3 regions of the Pseudonocardia spirodelae genome follow, and region 3 is predicted to be linked to each of the others. Evidence: predicted binding sites of a transcription regulator. Region 3 holds the regulator's gene; each other region holds the start of a gene.
The links. The regulator LexA, encoded in region 3, represses DNA repair genes until DNA is damaged. The targets are predictions, from matches to a motif close to CGAACACGTGTTCG.
Positions count from the first base shown of each region.

Region 1: the regulator LexA is predicted to act here: its motif matches at 2,647-2,660, upstream of WJX68_RS02035 (intein-containing Rv2578c family radical SAM protein).
Region 2: the regulator LexA is predicted to act here: its motif matches at 3,840-3,853, upstream of uvrA (excinuclease ABC subunit UvrA).

Region 1 covers NZ_JBBJUP010000001.1:447,919-453,998, forward strand. The annotation lists gene WJX68_RS02025 (zinc-binding dehydrogenase) at 1-647, shown strand, start outside; gene WJX68_RS02030 (YibE/F family protein) at 680-2,128, opposite strand; gene WJX68_RS02035 (intein-containing Rv2578c family radical SAM protein) at 2,670-4,724, shown strand; gene aspS (aspartate--tRNA ligase) at 4,783-6,080, shown strand, end outside.
Region 2 covers NZ_JBBJUP010000002.1:345,513-351,592, reverse strand. The annotation lists gene infC (translation initiation factor IF-3) at 1-307, opposite strand, end outside; gene uvrA (excinuclease ABC subunit UvrA) at 561-3,575, opposite strand; gene WJX68_RS03955 (MBL fold metallo-hydrolase) at 3,933-4,607, shown strand; gene WJX68_RS03950 (hypothetical protein) at 5,018-5,347, opposite strand; gene WJX68_RS03945 (hypothetical protein) at 5,361-5,675, opposite strand; gene WJX68_RS03940 (MFS transporter) at 5,692-6,080, opposite strand, start outside.
Region 3 covers NZ_JBBJUP010000015.1:96,442-102,521, reverse strand. The annotation lists gene miaA (tRNA (adenosine(37)-N6)-dimethylallyltransferase MiaA) at 1-33, shown strand, start outside; gene dapF (diaminopimelate epimerase) at 43-915, shown strand; gene hflX (GTPase HflX) at 971-2,437, shown strand; gene WJX68_RS18455 (hypothetical protein) at 2,476-3,513, shown strand; gene lexA (transcriptional repressor LexA) at 3,544-4,302, opposite strand; gene WJX68_RS18445 (hypothetical protein) at 4,522-4,758, shown strand; gene WJX68_RS18440 (hypothetical protein) at 4,911-5,600, shown strand; gene nrdR (transcriptional regulator NrdR) at 6,026-6,080, shown strand, end outside.

The DNA.
Region 1 (6,080 bases), on a different contig from region 3:
TCGCGCTGCCCGCGGGCGCCGACCCGGTCGCCGTCGCGGCGGCCGGACTGTCCGCGGTCGCCGCCGCCGGGGCGCTGGACACCGGCGGGCTCGCCGCGGGGGAGACGGTGGTCGTGCTCGGCGCCGGCGGGGTCGTGGGCCAGGCCGCGGTACAGCTCGCCCGCCTGCGCGGCGCCGGCCGGGTGGTCGCCGCGGCCCGCTCCGCCGGGGCACGGGCACGTGCCCGTGCGGCGGGCGCCGACGCCGTCGTCGCGATCACCGCTGACCCGGCGGCGCTGACCGCGGCGCTGCTCGACGCGGGCGGACCGGCCGACCTCGTCGTCGACCCGCTCTACGGTGAGCCCGCCGCCGCGGCCGCCCGCGCGCTGCGCGACGGCGGCCGGCTGGTCAACCTGGGCTCCTCGGCGGGGGAGCGGACGTCGCTGGACTCCGGCACGCTGCGCAGCCGTTCGCTGCGGGTCCTCGGCTACACCAACGCGGCCCTGACCCGCGACGAGCGGGCCGCGCACCTGGTCGCGGTCGCCCGCGCGGTCGTCGACGGGGCCCTGCGGGTCGACCACGAGAGCGTCGCGCTGGCCGACGGCGCCGCGGCCTGGGCGCGCCAGGCCGCCGGACGGGCGCGGGGCCGGATCGTGCTCGTCCCCTGACCGGGCCGGGCACCGGGCCGCCGCGCGGGCGCTCAGTGCCGGGCCGCGACCAGGGCCGCGAGGCCGGTCGTCACCGGGACCGCGGCGACCAGCCCGATGCTGCCCACGAGCGTCCGGACGATCTCGGTCGCCACGTCCTGGCTGGTCAGCACCTGCCCCACCCCGCCCGCCGCGACGGTGAACAGCAGCAGCAACGGCAGGGCGGCGCCGGCGTAGGCCAGCACGAGGGTGTTCACCGCCGACGCGACGTGGTCGCGCCCGATCCGCATGCCGGCCGCGAACAGCTCGCGCACACCGAGATCGGGGTTGGCCGCGCCCAGCTCCCACACCGCCGACGCCTGGGTGACGGTGACGTCGTCGAGCGCCCCGAGCGCGCCGATCACCAGCCCGGCGAGCACCAGCCCGCGCGGGTCGATCGGGACGCCCGGGCCGAGCGTGCCGATCAGGCTGGCCGTGGTGTCGTCGAGGCCGGTGAGCCGCGACGCCGCCGTGAACAGGTAGCCCAGCACACCGATCAGGGCCAGCGACGCCAGCGTGCCGAGCACCGCGCAGGACGTGCGCGCGGTGAACCCGTGGGTCAGGTACAGCACCACGAACATGATCAGGCAGGCGCCGGTCACCGCGACGGCCAGCGGCGGGCCGCCGGACAGGATCGCCGGCAGCACGAACAGCAGCAGGATCACGAAGCTCAGCGCCAGGCTCACCAGCGCCGCGAACCCGCTGAGCCGCCCCAGGACGACGACCGCGAGCGCGAAGACCACCGCCAGCCACACCAGCGGTGCGCCGCGCTGGAAGTCGACGATCTGGTACGCGCCGGCGTCGTCGGGGTCGGCGCCCGACCAGGCCAGCGTCACCGGGTCGCCCACCGCGAACCGGGGCGTCGACGGCTCGTCCGGCACGAGCTGGACCAGGTCGCGGCCGGCGCGCGGGCCGTCGGACAGCGCGACGGTCACCCCGGTGCACCGGCGGTCCCCGGAGCCGGGGGAGCAGTCGGCGACCTGCGTCGCGGTGACGGTGCCGTGCACCTGGCGGGTCGGCGGGACGTCCGGGGTCGGGGTGGGGCCGGGCCACAGCAGCACCACCCCGGCCAGCGTCGCGAGCGCGCACGGGACCAGCAGGGCGACGAGCAGGTTCCGGACGCGGCGCCCGGCCGGGGTGGCGGCGCCGTGCCCGTGCCCGTGCCCGTGGCCGTGCCCACCGCCACCGTCGCCGCCGGGGGACGGCGGCCGCGCACGGCCCCGCCGGGTGCGGCGCGGTCCCGTGGTGGCGTCCGGCGCGTCCTGCGGGGGGCCGGTGGGGGTGCCCAGGTCGGTCTCGCCCGGGCAGTCGCCCCAGCCGCCGGGGTGGCCCGGGTGGACGGCGTCGTCGCGCCGGTCGGTGGGGTCGGGCCGGTCCCGGGCCTGCTCCCGGCGCTCGGCCCGCCGGCGGGCAGCGGTCCCCTCCCCGGTCCGCTCCCCGGTCCGCTCCCCGGTCCGCGGCACCGGGGCCGGACGACCGACGGCTGCGGGCCGGCCCTCGGGGGCGCCGCCCCGGCCGGCGCGGTGGGCGGCGGGGGACCGGCCCGTCGGCGGGCCGGCCGGTCCGGTGGCCGGTCCGGTGGCCGGCGCCGTGGTCGGTGCGCCTGCCCGTGCCGTGGGCGGCGCGGGGGGCGGCGGGCCGGCCGGTGGGGTGCCGTGCGGTCCGCGCAGGTGCGGGGGCCCGGGCGTCCGGTGCCCGCCGGTGCGGGCGTCGTCGGCCCGACCGGCGGCCGGCCCGCCCCGGGGCCCTCCGGCCGCAGGGGGCTCCGCGCGGTCGTCCGGCCGGTCCTGCGCCCCCGGCCGGTCCTCGGCGCGCCGTCGCCCGCCGGTGCGGGGGACGGCGCGGCGCCCGCCGGTCGGGGCGGCGGGATCGCGCGGGTCGGGCGGGTACGGCACCCCCGCATCCTCGCAAACGATCTTGCCTGTCCGGCTCGCCGTTCGCCGGGACGCGACCGCCCGGCGACGACCGGTTGCCCGGGCATCGAACCCATGTTCGAATGACGGGGTGCGGTGGAGCGGACAGCAGGTAGGTGCGGACGGGATCGGCGGCGCCGCGGCGCTGCCCGGCATGCAGGGGCTGCTGCGCTCGGTGCGCACGCCCGAGTTCGCGGGCGCGGTCTTCCACGAGGTCGAGGCGCGGTCGGCGCTGAATCGGGTGCCGTCGTCGTCGCCGGTGCCCTTCGGGTGGACGCTCAACCCGTACCGCGGCTGCTCCCACGCCTGCACGTACTGCCTCGCGGGCGAGACCCCGGTCCTCACCGCCGACGGGCGCTCCCGCCCGATCGCCGCGCTGCGCCCCGGTGACGAGGTCGTCGGCACCGTCACCGACGGGCGGGGCCGGCGGCGCTTCGTCCGCACCCCGGTGCTCGCGCACTGGTCGACCCGGCGCCGCGCCCAGGAGGTGTCCCTCGACGACGGCACGGTGCTGGTCACCTCCGCCGAGCACCGCTTCCTCACCACCGACGGCTGGGCCCACGTCCGGCCGGGCCGCTGCCGTGCCTCGGCCGCACGCCCGCACCTGCGGCCCGGCGCCGCCCTGGTCGGACCCGGGGCGGCCGCGATGCCCGGGCACGGCCCACGGCCCGCCGGCTGGGCCGAGGGGTGGCTCTGCGGGCTCGTCCGGGCCGACGCGGTGCGCGGCCGCGTGCGGGCCGAGCCGTTCCCGACCGGCTGGGTCGAGATGGAGGCGCTCGCCCGTGCCCACCACCTGCTGACCGTGGCCCGGCCGGTCGGCGCCGGTGCCCGGCCCGCGGTCACCGGTGTCCCGGGGGCGGCCGGTGTCCCCGGGCCGGCCGGTGTCCCCGGTGCGGCCGCGTCGCCCGCGGCGTGGCCCGAGCGGCCCGGCCCGGGCTGGTCGGCGGGCTTCGTCGGCGGGATCGTCGACGCGTGCGGCGAGGTCGGCGCGGGCGTGCTGCGGATCGTCCCCGGCTGCGAGGAGCTCGCCCGCGCCTGCGTCGCCGCCCTGCGCCGGCTCGGGTTCCGGGTCGCCTCCGAGCCGTCGGCGCGGCCCGGTGTGCGGGCGCTGCGGGTGCTGGGCGGGGCCGCCGAGCAGCTGCGCCTGGTCGCCGTCACCGACCCGGCGGTGGCCCGGGTGCGCGACGTCGGGGGCGCCCGCGTCGAGGAACCGCCCGCCGGGGCGCCGCGCGTGCTGTCGGTGCGCGACACCGGCACGATCCGGCCGATGTTCGACATCACCACCGGCACCGGGGACTTCGTCGCCGCCGGGGTGGTCAGCCACAACTGCTTCGCCCGCAACACCCACACCTACCTGGACCTCGACGCGGGCGCGGACTTCGACTCGCAGATCGTGGTGAAGGTGAACGTCGCGCGGGTCCTGGAGCGCGAGCTGGCCCGGCCGTCGTGGCGGCGCGAGCACGTCGCGATGGGCACCAACACCGACCCCTACCAGCGCGCGGAGGGCCGCTACCGGCTGATGCCGGGCGTGATCGGCGCGCTGGCCCGCTCGGGCACGCCGTTCTCGGTGCTCACCAAGGGCACCGTCCTGACCCGTGACCTGCCCGACCTCGCCGCCGCGCACCGCGACGTCCGGGTCGGGACGGGGGTGTCGGTCGCGCTGCTCGACCGGGAGCTGCAGGCCCGGCTGGAACCCGGGACGCCGAGCCCGCGGGCCCGGCTCGACCTCGTCCGGCGGATCACCGACGCCGGGCTGCCCTGCGGGGTGATGCTCGCCCCGGTGCTGCCCTGGCTCACCGACTCCGAGGAGGCGCTCGACGCGCTGCTGGCCGAGGTGGCCGCCGCCGGGGCCGCGCGCGCCACGGTGCTGGCCCTGCACCTGCGGCCCGGCACCCGGGAGTGGTTCCTGGCCTGGCTCGGCCGCGAGTACCCGGACCTGGTGGAGCGCTACGCCCGGCTCTACCGCGGCGGGGCGTACGCCGGCCGCGGGTACCGGGAGGCGCTGGCCCGCCGCGTCGCACCGCTGCTGGCCCGGCACGGGCTGGACCGCCCGGAACCGAACCCGCGCGACCCGGGACGGACCCGGCAGCAGGCGCCGCCGCCCGCCGCCCCCGGCCCGGCCGGCGGGCAGCTGAGCCTGCTGTGAGTACCCGCCGGAAACCTGCTCGCGGGTGCCCGGGGGGCTGCGGATAGCCTTGTCCGCCGTGATGCGAACCCACCCCGTCGGCACCCTCCGTGCCGAGCACGCCGGCCAGACCGTGACCCTCGCCGGATGGGTGGCTCGCCGCCGCGATCACGGCGGCGTGATCTTCATCGACCTGCGTGACCGCTCCGGATCGGCGCAGGTCGTGTTCCGCGAGGGCGAGATGGCCGAGCGGGCGCACCGGCTGCGGTCGGAGTTCTGCGTGCAGGTCGTCGGCGAGGTCGTCCGGCGTCCCGAGGGCAACGAGAACCCGGACCTGCCGACCGGCGCCATCGAGGTCACCGTCACCGGGCTGACCGTGCTGTCGGAGTCCGCGCCGCTGCCCTTCCCGGTCGACGAGCACACCGGGGTCGGCGAGGAGATCCGCCTGACCCACCGCTACCTCGACCTGCGCCGCCCCGGCCCCGCCGCGGCGATGAGGCTGCGCAGCGACGTCAGCAAGGCCGCCCGCGACGTCCTGGCCGGCGAGGACTTCATCGAGGTCGAGACGCCGACCCTGACCCGCTCGACGCCCGAGGGCGCGCGCGACTTCCTCGTGCCCGCCCGGCTGCGCCCCGGCTCCTGGTACGCGCTGCCGCAGAGCCCGCAGCTGTTCAAGCAGCTGCTCATGGTCGGCGGGCTCGAGCGGTACTACCAGATCGCGCGCTGCTACCGCGACGAGGACTTCCGCGCCGACCGTCAGCCGGAGTTCACCCAGCTCGACATCGAGATGAGCTTCGTCGAGCAGGACGACGTCATCGCGCTCGCGGAGAAGGTGCTCGTCGCGCTCTGGCGCCTGGTCGGCCACGAGATCGAGACCCCGATCCGGCGGATGCCCTACGCCGAGGCGATGGCCCGCTACGGCTCGGACAAGCCCGACCTGCGCTTCGACATCGAGCTGACCGAGCTCACGTCCTACTTCGCCGGCACCGGCTTCCGCGTCTTCCAGAACCCCTACGTCGGCGCCGTCGTCATGCCCGGTGGGGCCTCCCAGCCCCGCAAGGTGCTCGACGGCTGGCAGGAGTGGGCCAAGCAGCGCGGCGCCCGCGGGCTGGCCTACGTGCTCATCGGCGAGGACGGCCGGGTCGACGAGCGCGGACCGGTCGTCAAGAACCTGTCCGAGACCGAGCGCGCCGGGCTGGCCGAGGCCGTCGGCGCGAACCCCGGCGACTGCATCTTCTTCGCCGCCGGCACACCGTCGGAGGCCCGCGCCCTGCTCGGCGCCGCCCGCGGCGAGATCGCGCGGCGCACCGGCGCGATCGACGAGTCCGCCTGGTCGTTCGTCTGGATCGTCGACGCGCCGCTGTTCGAGTCGGCCGC
Region 2 (6,080 bases), on a different contig from region 3:
GCTTCGTCTCGTAGTCGTGCTTGTCGATCTTCGGCCGGAGCTTCTGCTCCTTGATCACGGTGAGCTGCTGGTTGCGCCGGGACTCCCGGGCCTTCTGCGCGCTCTCGTACTTGAACTTTCCGTAGTCCATGAGCTTGCAGACCGGCGGGCGGGCCTGGCCGGCGACCTCGACGAGGTCGAGGTCGGCGTCCTGGGCCAGCTTGAGGGCGTCCTCGATGCGCACGATCCCGACCTGCTCGCCGTTCGGGCCGACGAGGCGGACCTCGGGCACGCGGATGCGGTCGTTGATGCGGGGCTCTGTGCTGATGGGGTCTCCTGAGTAACTCGCTGTGTCGCTACTACCTGCTGCGCCGGCGACGACAAGCGAAGACCCGTTGATCGGCCGGTGGCACACTGCTGCCACGAGGCCGGACCATGGACCCGGACGCCGCTACGATCACGGCGCGGGTGGGAGCGGGGCTCCACTTGACGCCCGGAACACGCGAATCAACGCGATCCCGGGTGGTCGCATTCCCGAGGGTAGCAGGCCCCGGGTGGGCGGTCGGAGCGGGGCCGGGCGCTCACCCCGCGCTGGCCGCCTTCGCCCGGCCGCGCCGCGCGGCCCCGGAGGTGCCGTTCGCGGTGGTGCCGCTCCCGTTCGCGGTCGCCCGCGACGCGGCGGCGCGGCGCCGGGCGGGCCGGGCCGGGCTGTGGTCCGGGGTGACCAGCTCGCGCAGGAACCGGCCGGTGTGGCTCTCCGGGTGCGCAGCGATCTGCTCCGGTGTGCCCTGCGCGACGACGGTCCCGCCGCCCGAACCGCCCTCCGGGCCCATGTCGATGACCCAGTCCGAGGTCTTGATGACGTCGAGGTTGTGCTCGATGACGATCACCGTGTTGCCCTTGTCCGCGAGCCCCTGGATGACGGCCAGGAGCTTGCGGATGTCCTCGAAGTGCAGGCCGGTGGTCGGCTCGTCGAGGATGTAGACGGTGCGGCCGTTGCTGCGCTTCTGCAGCTCGCTGGCGAGCTTGACGCGCTGGGCCTCCCCGCCGGACAGCGTCGGCGCGGGCTGTCCGAGCCGGACGTAGCCGAGGCCGACATCGACCAGGGTCCGCAGGTAGCGGCTGATCGAGGTGATCGGGTCGAAGAACTCCGCGGCCTCCTCGATCGGCATGTCGAGGACGTCGGCGACCGTCTTGCCCTTGTAGTGGACCTCGAGGGTCTCCCGGTTGTAGCGGGCGCCCTTGCAGACCTCGCACGGGACGTAGACGTCCGGCAGGAAGTTCATCTCGATCTTGATCGTGCCGTCGCCGGTGCACGCCTCGCAGCGCCCGCCCTTGACATTGAAGGAGAACCGGCCCTCGGTGTAGCCGCGGACCTTCGCCTCCGTGGTCGCGGCGAACAGCTTGCGGACCTTGTCCCACACCCCGGTGTAGGTGGCCGGGTTGGACCGGGGGGTCCGCCCGATCGGCGACTGGTCCACGCGCACGAGCTTGTCGAGCTGGTCGACGCCGGTGATGCGGGTGTGCCGGCCGGGCACCTGACGGGCGCCGTTGAGGCGGTTGGCCAGCACCGTCGCGAGGATGTCGTTGATCAGTGTCGACTTGCCGGAGCCGGAGACGCCGGTGATCGAGACGAGCCCGCCGAGCGGGACGTCGACGTCGATCCCGCGCAGGTTGTGCTCACGCGCCCCGACGATCGTCAGCTTCCGGTCGTGGTCGAGCGCGCGCCGCTCGGGCAGCGGGATCGACTTGCGGCCCGAGAGGTACGCCCCGGTCAGCGACGTGTCGTGGGACTCCAGGTCGGCGATCGTGCCGGAGTGCACGACCCGGCCACCGTGCTCACCGGCGCCGGGACCGATGTCGACCGCCCAGTCCGAGGCGCGGATGGTGTCCTCGTCGTGCTCGACGACGATCAGCGTGTTGCCCAGCGCCTTGAGCCGGGTGAGCGTGTCGATGAGCCGGCGGTTGTCGCGCTGGTGCAGGCCGATCGACGGCTCGTCGAGCACGTAGAGCACCCCGACCAGGCCCGAGCCGATCTGCGTGGCGAGCCGGATGCGCTGCGCCTCGCCGCCGGACAGGGTGCCGGCGGCCCGGTCGAGCGACAGGTAGTCCAGGCCGACGTCGAGCAGGAAGCCCAGCCGCGCCTGCACCTCCTTGAGCACCGCACCGGCGATCATGGCCTGCCGGTCGTCGAGCACCATCCCGTTCAGGAACTGCGAGCACTCGGCCACCGACATGTTCGACACCTGCGCGATCGACCGCTCCCCCAGGTCGCGGTGCGGCAGGGTCACCGACAGCACCTCGGGGCGCAGGCGGGCGCCGTCGCACGCGGGGCAGGGGATGTCGCGCATGTAGCCCTCGTAGCGCTCGCGCTGCGACTCGGACTCGGTCTGGTCCAGGCGCCGCTCGAGGAACGGCATGACGCCCTCGAAGTTGGCGTAGTACGAGCGCTCGCGGCCGTAGCGGTTGCGGTAGCGCACGTGGACCTGGTCGTCGCTGCCGTGCAGCACCGCCTTGCGGGCGGCGGCGGGCAGGCTGCGCCACGGCGTGTCCATCCGGAAGCCGATCGCCGTCGACAGCCCGGACAGCAGGCGCCCGAAGTACTCGGCGTTGTGCCCGGTCGACCAGGGCGCGATCGCGCCGTCGCCCAGCGACAGGTCGGGGTCGGGGACGACGAGCTCCGGGTCGACCTCCTTCTTGATGCCGATGCCCGAGCAGGCCGGGCAGGCGCCGTAGGGCGAGTTGAAGGAGAACGTGCGCGGCTCGAGGTCGTCGACGGCCAGGGTGTGCCCGTTCGGGCAGGCCATCTTCTCGGAGAACCGGCGCTCGCGGCCCGGGTCGTCGTCGGGCAGGTCGACGAAGTCGAGCACGACCAGGCCGTCGGCCAGGCGCAGCGCGGTCTCGACCGAGTCGGTGAGGCGCTGCTTGGCCGTCGCCTTCACCGAGAGCCGGTCGACGACGACGGCGATGTCGTGCTTCTCCTGCTTCTTGAGCTTCGGCGGGTCCGACAGCGGGTGCACGGTGCCGTCGACCAGCACGCGCGAGTAGCCCTGTGCCTGCAGCGCGGAGAACAGGTCGACGAACTCGCCCTTGCGGGTGCGCACCACCGGGGCGAGGACCTGGAACCGGCTGCCCTGCTCCATCTCCAGGACCTGGTCGACGATCTGCTGCGGGGTCTGCTTCGCGATCCGCTCGCCGCAGACCGGGCAGTGCGGGATGCCGGCGCGGGCGTAGAGCAGGCGCAGGTAGTCGTGGATCTCGGTGATGGTGCCGACCGTCGAGCGCGGGTTGCGGTTGGTCGACTTCTGGTCGATCGACACCGCCGGGGACAGGCCCTCGATGAAGTCGACGTCGGGCTTGTCCATCTGCCCCAGGAACTGACGGGCGTAGGCCGAGAGCGACTCGACGTAGCGGCGCTGGCCCTCGGCGAAGATCGTGTCGAAGGCGAGGCTGGACTTGCCGGACCCCGACAGGCCGGTGAACACGATCATGCTGTCGCGGGGCAGGTCGATGTCGATGCCCTGCAGGTTGTGCTCGCGCGCGCCGCGGACGACCAGCCTGGGACCGTCCGGGACCGGCGACGCGCCCGGGGACAGGGCGGTGCCGGCGTCGCGGCGGTCGGTGCTGTGGTCGCTCACGTCTCGCGCCTCCTGGGGTGGCGGTGCCGTCCGGGTCGTCCCCGGTTGTGACACCGGCGGGGTCGACGGACATTCCGGGACCGGCCGCCGGTGGCCGGTGAGGTTCGTCGCCCCGATGCTAGGTCGGCCCACCGACAGGAACCCGTCGAGCGGGGGTCTGCGGTGGTCCGGCGCGGTGGATGCACCGCGGGACGCGCCGGTCGGTCCACCGCGCACGCTACTCGCACGCCCGTTCGATCCGTCAGCGGGCCCGCCCGTGCGACCGGCGGGTTCTCCCCACCGCGGGTGTCGATCCCGGCCGCTACTCTCCCGCCCGTGGACGTCCTGCTGAACTACACCGGTCACACCGACCCGGGCGGCGCCGCCATCCGCCGCGACCTCGACAGGCTGAGCATCAGCAAGGTCTCGGTCGGCGAGATGGACAACAACGCCTACCTGCTCGTGTGCAAGGCGAGCAACGAGGCACTGCTCGTCGACGCGGCGGCCGAGCCGACCCGCCTGGCCGACCTCATCGGCGCCACCGACGAGCGCCCGGACCTGCGCCACCTGGTCACCACCCACCGCCACGCCGACCACTGGCAGGCGCTCGGGGCGATCGCGGGCATGTTCGAGCCCCGGCTGATCGCACACCCGCTCGACGCCCCGGAGCTGCCGGCACCGATGGACGAGTTCGTCGAGGACGGCGACACGATCGCCTTCGGCGAGATCGAGCTCGAGGTCGTGCACCTGCGCGGCCACACGCCAGGGTCGGTCGCGCTGCTCTACCGCGGCGAGGACCGCCCGCACCTGTTCACCGGCGACAGCCTGTTCCCCGGCGGGCCGGGCAAGACCTGGTCGGCCGAGGACAACGAGCAGCTGATCACCGACCTCGAGGAGCGCGTCTTCGACCGGCTCGGCGACGACACCTGGTTCTACCCGGGCCACGGCGACGACTCGACCCTCGGCGCGGAGCGCCCGCACCTGTCGGAGTGGAAGTCGCGCGGCTGGTAGGCCGTCCGGCCTCAGCCCGCGGCCGGCCGCTGCGGGCATAGCGACCCGGCATGACGCCGACCAGCCGGACGAAGCGCCGCTGCAGGTAGGCCTGGTCGTGGAACCCCGGAGTGGCGGCTCTACCCGCCGACGCCATGCCCGCCGAGCAGAGGGTCGCGGACACGCTCGACGGGCCGCGCGTAGACGTAGTAGTCCGGAGGCCCCCCGAAGCGGCGGTAGGACACGCGCACTAGATGCCCGGGGTGGACGTGCAGCAGCGTGAGCACCTGGACGAAAGATGATCGGCATCACGTGAAGGATCGGTGCGTTGACGGCACCGATCCTTCACGAATCCACGATCAGCGACCCGGTGACTGGACGGAGCACGAGCACCCGACGGACCGACGAGCCATCGAGCCGTCAGGTCCTGGTCAGCCTCCGGGCAGGATCTCCGGGACATCGGACTCTGACGGGTAGAGGTCGTACGGAATGTCGTCCTGGTCGAGGATGGGGAACGTCTCGGGCGTCACACAGTGCCACTGGATGGTCGACTGCTGCGGTGGGCCGAAGATTCTGAAGTCGAGCTGTCCTTCACCGAACTGCGTGTCCCCACCGCACGGCAGGCCTCGCAGGTCTTCCAGCTTCGTCAGCCGAATTTCGCTCTGGTTCTCGTGATCAGGCGAAGCGATCGCAGTCCCGGCTCCGAAGAGGGCTGCGCCGCACAACACCGAGGCGAGGACAATTCCGATACGTCGGAACACATGGGGTGAACGATCATGGATTCCGGGGGTCACGCCACGGGGCGCCCGCGGCCTCCGGGGGCACCGGCAGGCCGGCGTCGTCGCACAGCTCCGCCCACCGCGCGGCGGGCAACCGCTCCAGCGGCCGGTCCGCACCCGCCCACGCCTCCCGCACCGCGCGGGCCAGCACCGGTGCGGGCAGCAGCGCCGCGTCGGCGAGCTCGGCGAGCAGCTGCGCCGCGCGGTGCCCGCCCACCCGGGCGACGGCGGCGTCCCACTCGTCGCCGGTGAGCGGGCGGTCGCGGTCGAGCAGCGCGTTCACGGTGATCTCGTAGAGGGCCTGGCTCACCGCGCCAGGATGCCCCTCAGCCCAGCTCCTCGAGCGCGCGGCCGGTGGAGCGCGGGCCGAGCAGGCCGACGTCGAGGCACAGCACCACGATCAGCACCGCGGCCCCGCCGAACACCGCGACCGGGCCCGCCGTCGCCAGCAGCGGCACCGCGACGAACGGCAGCAGCGCCGAGGTCGCCCGGGACAGCGAGTAGGCGATGCCGCCCGCGGTCGAGCGGATCGCCGTCGGGAAGATCTCCGCCTGGTAGATGTGGAAGCCGTTGGAGAACACGTTGCTGGCCGCGGTGAGCAGGAACCCGGAGGTGACGATGACCAGCGGCGTCGTGCCGGCGGCGAACACGATCCCGAGCACCCCGATCGCCAGCGCGGACGCGATGATCAGCCACTTCCGTTCGAACCGCTCGA
Region 3 (6,080 bases):
CTGTCGGTGCTGACCGCCGGGGCCCGCTCGTAGGGTGGAGCCATGACCGGCGGCATCGCGTTCAGCAAGGGGCACGGCACGCAGAACGACTTCGTCGTGCTGCCCGACCCGGACGCCGCGCTCGACCTGACCCCGGCCCGGGTCGCCGCCCTGTGCGACCGCCGCCGCGGCCTCGGCGCCGACGGCGTGCTGCGGGTGGTGCGCTGGGCGAAGCTGGCCGGTGAGCCCGGGGTGGGGGAGCCGGTCGAGGGCGTCGAGTGGTTCATGGACTACCGCAACGGCGACGGCTCGGTCGCCGAGATGTGCGGCAACGGGCTGCGGGTGTTCGCCCGCTACCTGCACGAGCGCGGCTGGGCGCCCGGCGGCGGGCCGGTCGGCACCCGCAACGGGGTGCTGGACACGACCGTCGGGCAGGACACCGTGTCGGTGGACCTCGGGACGGTGGGGATCGGCCCCGCGTCGGTGGCGACGACCGGCGGGGCCCGGTTCGACGGCCTCGCCCTCGACGTCGGCAACCCGCACCTGGCCTGCGTGATCGGGTCGGACCCGGACGCACTGGACCTCACCGGGGCGCCCGCGTACGACCCGGTGGTGTTCCCGCACGGCGTCAACGTGGAGTTCCTGACCCCGCTGTCCGGGCCGGCCGACGGCGGCAGCATCCGGATGCGGGTGCACGAGCGCGGCGTGGGCGAGACCCGCGCCTGCGGCACCGGGACCGTGGCCGCCGTCGTCGCGGCGCTGCGGCACGCCGGGCACGACGCCGGCGACGTGCACGTCACGACCCCCGGCGGGCGGCTGCGGGTGACCGTCGCGGCCGGCTCGCCTGCCCGGACCGGTCCCGCGGTGCTGCACGGCCCGGCGGTGCTGCTCGCCACCGGCGAGCTCGACCGCGGCTGGTGGGACGCGCCCGCCTGACCGGGCCGAATCCGGGCGGACACGCGCGACACGACGTGGGACACTGGGCGGCAAGATGACTGATGCCCACACCCCTTCCGACGTCCCGACCGGCGGCGAGCTCGACCTCGAGGAGCGCTCGTCGCTGCGCCGCATCCACGGGCTGTCCACCGAGCTCACCGACATCACCGAGGTCGAGTACCGGAAGCTCCAGCTCGAGCGCGTCGTCCTCGTCGGCGTCTGGACCGAGGGGACGGCCGAGCAGGCCGAGAACTCCCTGACCGAGCTCGCCCGCCTCGCCGAGACCGCCGGGTCCGAGGTGATGGACGGGCTCGTGCAGCGCCGCTCCACCCCCGACCCGGCCACCTTCATCGGCTCCGGCAAGGTCGAGGAGCTGCTCGGCACCGTGCGCGCCACCGGCGCCGACACCGTGATCTGCGACGGCGAGCTCTCGCCCGGCCAGCTCCGCCAGCTCGAGGAGCGGCTCAAGGTCAAGGTCATCGACCGGACCGCGCTGATCCTCGACATCTTCGCCCAGCACGCCCGCTCCCGGGACGGCAAGGCCCAGGTCGAGCTGGCCCAGCTGTCCTACCTGCTGCCGCGCCTGCGCGGCTGGGGCGAGGCGCTGTCCCGGCAGGTCGGTGGCCGCGCCGCGGGCGGCGTCGGCATCGGCGGCCGCGGCCCGGGTGAGACGAAGATCGAGCTCGACCGCCGCCGGATCCGCGCCCGCATGTCCAAGCTGCGCCGCGAGATCGGCGCGATGCGCCAGGTCCGCGAGACCCAGCGTGGCAACCGCCGCCGCAACGAGGTCCCGTCGGTCGCGATCGTCGGCTACACCAACGCGGGCAAGTCCAGCCTGCTCAACCAGCTCACCGACGCCGGCGTGCTGGTGCAGGACGCGCTGTTCGCGACCCTGGACCCGACCACCCGCAAGGCCGAGACGCCCGACGGGCACGCCTACACCCTCACCGACACCGTCGGGTTCGTCCGCCACCTGCCCCACCAGCTGGTGGAGGCGTTCCGCTCCACGCTGGAGGAGGCGGCCCGCGCCGACCTGCTCGTGCACGTCGTCGACGGCTCGGACCCGCTGCCCGACGACCAGATCGCCGCGGTCCGCCAGGTACTCGTCGAGATCGGCGAGGAGTCCGGCGACACGATGCCGCCCGAGCTCCTCGTCATCAACAAGACCGACACCGCCGGGGACCTCGCGCTGGCCCGGCTGCGGCACGCCCAGCCCGACGCGGTGTTCGTCTCCGCGCACAGCGGCGCCGGGATCGCGCAGCTGCGCGAGCGGATCGCCGAGCGGCTGCCGCGCCCGGAGTTCGAGGTCGACCTGCTGCTGCCCTACACCGAGGGTGGGCTGGTGGCACGGCTGCACGAGGAGGGCGAGATCCTCAGCGAGTCCCACACCGGCGAGGGCACCAGGATCCGCGCCCGCGTCGGGCCGGAGCTGGGCACCGCGGTCCTGCCGTTCGCGGTCGCCGGCTCCGCGGTTCCCGACACGGACGGGAGCGGGCTGCCGGCGACGGCGGCCGGGCACTGACACGGACGCGCCTGCGGCGCTCCCGCCGTGGCGGCGCGGTGCTCGCGGCGCTGCTGTGCCTGCCCGGTGCGGGTGTCGCGTCGTCGCCGGTACCGGCCCCGGAGCCGGTCTGCACGGTCGACGACCCGCGGCTGTCGGAGCTGTCCGGGCTGGTCGCGCCGGGGCAGCCCGGGGCGGGGGCGGCGCGCTACGAGGCGATCACCGACGGCGGCGGCACCGCCCGGGTGTACACGCTCGACCCGGCGACCTGTGCCGTGAGCGCCGTCCGGGACACCGGGGTCGCCGTCACCGACGTCGAGGACCTCGGGCTGGGTGCCGACGGGTCGCTGTGGGTCGCCGACATCGGCGACAACGGCGCGCGGCGCCCCTCGGTGCGGCTCGTGGTGCTCCCTCCCGCCGGTCCGGTCCGGGTGCACGACCTGCGCTATCCCGACGGCCCGCGCGACGCCGAGGCCGTCCTCGTCGGCGACGACGGCGTGCCGCTGGTCGTCGACAAGACCACCGGTGCGGCCGGGGTGTACCGCGCCGCCGGTCCGGGACCGGACGGAGACTGGGTGCGGGCCGGGCAGGTCGTCCTGCCCTGGTCCGGGACGGGCGGCGGCCCGCTCGGGGCGGCCGGCTCGCGGACCGTCACCGGCGGGGGCGTGTCCCCGCCGGGGGCGACGGGCGGGCGCGCGGTCGTGCTGCGGACCTACACCGACGCCTGGGTGTTCCCGCTGCCCGCCGACGGGCCGGCCGACGCCGGCGCGGTCGTCACGGCGCTGCGCGGGGCGCCCCTGCAGGTGCCGCTGCCCGGGGAGGCCCAGGGCGAGGCGGTCGCGCCCGACGGGCGGGGCACGCTGCACTCGGGCAGCGAGGCCCGCGGCCTGTCGGCGGCGGGTGTCGTCGCGGCGCCGGGGGCGGTGGCCGCCGCGACCGGGCCCGGCGCGCCGGTGGTCGCCCAGCCCGGGCGGGCACCGGCGGTCGACACCGGCCCGCCGTGGCTGCCCGCGGCCACGGGCGCCGCCGTGCTGGGCGCGGTGCTGCTGGCCGGGGTCGGGGCGATGGCCCTGCACGGGCGGCGGCGCCGCCGGTGAGTCCCGCCCCGGCCCGGCCGGGGGCGCCGGTCAGAGCCGGCGCAGGACCGCGACGACCCGGCCGAGGATCGACGCGTCGTCGCCCGGGATGGGGTCGTAGGCGTCGTTCGCCGGCATCAGCCAGATGTGGCCGTCCCTGCGGCGGAAGGTCTTCACCGTGGCCTCGCCGTCGATCATCGCGGCGACGACCTCGCCCTGCTCGGCCACCGGCTGCTGGCGCACGACCACCCAGTCGCCGTCGGTGATCGCGGCGTCGACCATCGAGTCGCCCTTGACGTTGAGCAGGAACAGGGTGCCCTCGCCGACGATCTCGCGCGGCAGCGGGAAGACGTCCTGCACGGCCTGCTCGGCCAGGATCGGCCCGCCCGCGGCGATGTCGCCGAGCAGCGGGACGAAGGCCGGCGCCGGGCGCTCGGACCGCAGGTCGGCGGTGTCGGCGTCGGTGTCCGCGCCGTCGGTCCCGGCGATCTGCTCGGGGCTGCGGACGTCCACCGCCCGGGTGCGGTTCGGGTCGCGCCGCAGGAAGCCCTTGCGCTCCAGGGTGCGCAGCTGGTGGTGCACCGAGGAGGTGGAGGTCAGCCCCACCGCGTCCCCGATCTCGCGCACGCTCGGCGGGTAGCCGTAGCGGTCGACCCAGTCCCGGATCACGGCCAGGACCTTCTTCTGCCGCGGGGTCAGGCCGCGGGTGTCGGCCGCGGGGTCGGGGAACTCCCGGACCTTCGCGGATCCCCGGCCGGCGGCAGTACCGGTCACGCCGGGTCCACCGCCTCCGGTCTCGTCCGCTGCCATCGCATTCGCCTCCTCGGGGTACTTACGGCGCCGACCCTAGCCGCCCCCGGCCGGTTCGCCAAACATGCGTTCGAAGTTCGCCGGGGCGTGTCGTGGATTCCGTCGGCCCGCGGTGGTACAACATCGCACGGGCGTTCGATCGAACACGGGTTCGATCGGGCGCGGTCCGCGGGGCGTCCGGCCGTGCGGCGGTGGCGAGGCGAGAGGTGGCGGTCCGCGGTGGTGCTCCCGGTGGCGGTGACGGCGGCGACGGCGGTGGCGGGTCCGGTCGCGACGGCGGGGCCCGTGCGGCCGCTGCGCGGTCGTGCCGCGCCCGGTCCGGTGCGCCGCGCGGTCGCGGCGGCCGGGGTCGCGGCGGCCTCGGCGGTCGCGGTGCTCGCCCTCGGGGTGCTCGCCGACGTCGCCGCGGTCGCGCAGGCGCCCGTGGCGCCGGTGACCGTGGCCGGCGCGCGGTGACCGTGGAACCGGCTCCGACCTGCGGCGACGCGGTTCTTGTCGGTGCCGGCTGCTACACCGCTCGTACGCCCGTTCGACCGGGCTCGGGGAAGGGCCGGTCGGGGCGAGGGGAGGCCGCCCGGGGGACGGGCGGTCCGACGGCAGGAGGAACGATGCGAGAGCGCGACGAGCGGGTCCGCGGGTACGGCCGCGCCGGAGCCCTGGCCGGGGTCACGGCCGGGGCCGGGGCGACGGGCACCGGCACGGGCGGCGGTGGCCTGCGGGTGGCCGGGGGAGCGGCCGCGCGCGCGGTGCCGCTCGGGGAGCCGGTGCCGGGCTCGCCGGCCGCGGCGCCGTCCGGTGCGCCCGCGCCGCCGCGCGCGGCGCGGGTCCCGGCCGCCGAGCGGGCCGCGCGGCGGTGGGCGCCGCAGGGTGCGCGCGAGCGGGCGCTGGCCGCGTCGGTGGCCCGCCACCCCGCGGCCCGGGCCCGCCGCGCCGGAGCCGCCGGGGCCGGAGGGCCCGTGCGGACCGAGGGCCCCTCGGGCGCCCCGCGCGCCGCGGCGCTGTGGACCGCGCCGTGCGCTCCGGCGTCGGCGCCCGGTGCGGTGCGTCCGGCCCGCTCGGTGGCCGTCCCGCCGCCGCGGACCGTCCGGCCCCTGGAGCGGCGCTGTCTCGTCCCGCCCCGGCCGCGGCGTGCCCGCGCCCGGGCGGGCGTGCGCGGCCGGGTCGAGCGCCTGCTCGCCGGTCTCGCCGTCGCGCTGTGCACCGCGACCGTCGTCGTCGGCCTGGGTCTGCTGGGCGACGCCGCCGCCGGGTGGAACGCCCCGTCCGCGGGTGCGCCCGCGGTGACCGTCGGCCACTGACCGGTACTCCGTCCAGGGCTGCCCGCCGGGCTCCGCGGCCCGCGGTGTCGCCGCGCGGCCACCGGTGCGCCGTGCCGTCGTCACCGTCACGACGCGCGCACGCCGTCCGGCGCGTCCAGCGGGCGTGTCCCCGCATCGGGTGGCCGCCCGCCGCGGCCCGTCCGGAGCGACGGACGGCGGTCGCGGCGCCGTCGCGGGGCGCCACCTGGGCCGATGGTGCGACCCATGATCGTCGGAGACGGACCGGTCGCGCAGCGTGGTGTGCCAGGCTCGGATCCCGATCGGGCGAAGCTCGTGGCGGTACCCGCCCCGGGATGGCGCACCCCTAGATGTAGGGGTTACATTGATGTCGTTCCGCCACTGGTTGGGGGGACGGATCGCTGCGGAGAGTTTCCGGAACGTCACGGAAGAGGGGTGTGGGCCTCGTGCGCTGCCCGTTCTGCCGACACCCGGACTCCCGCGTGATCGACTCCCGGACCG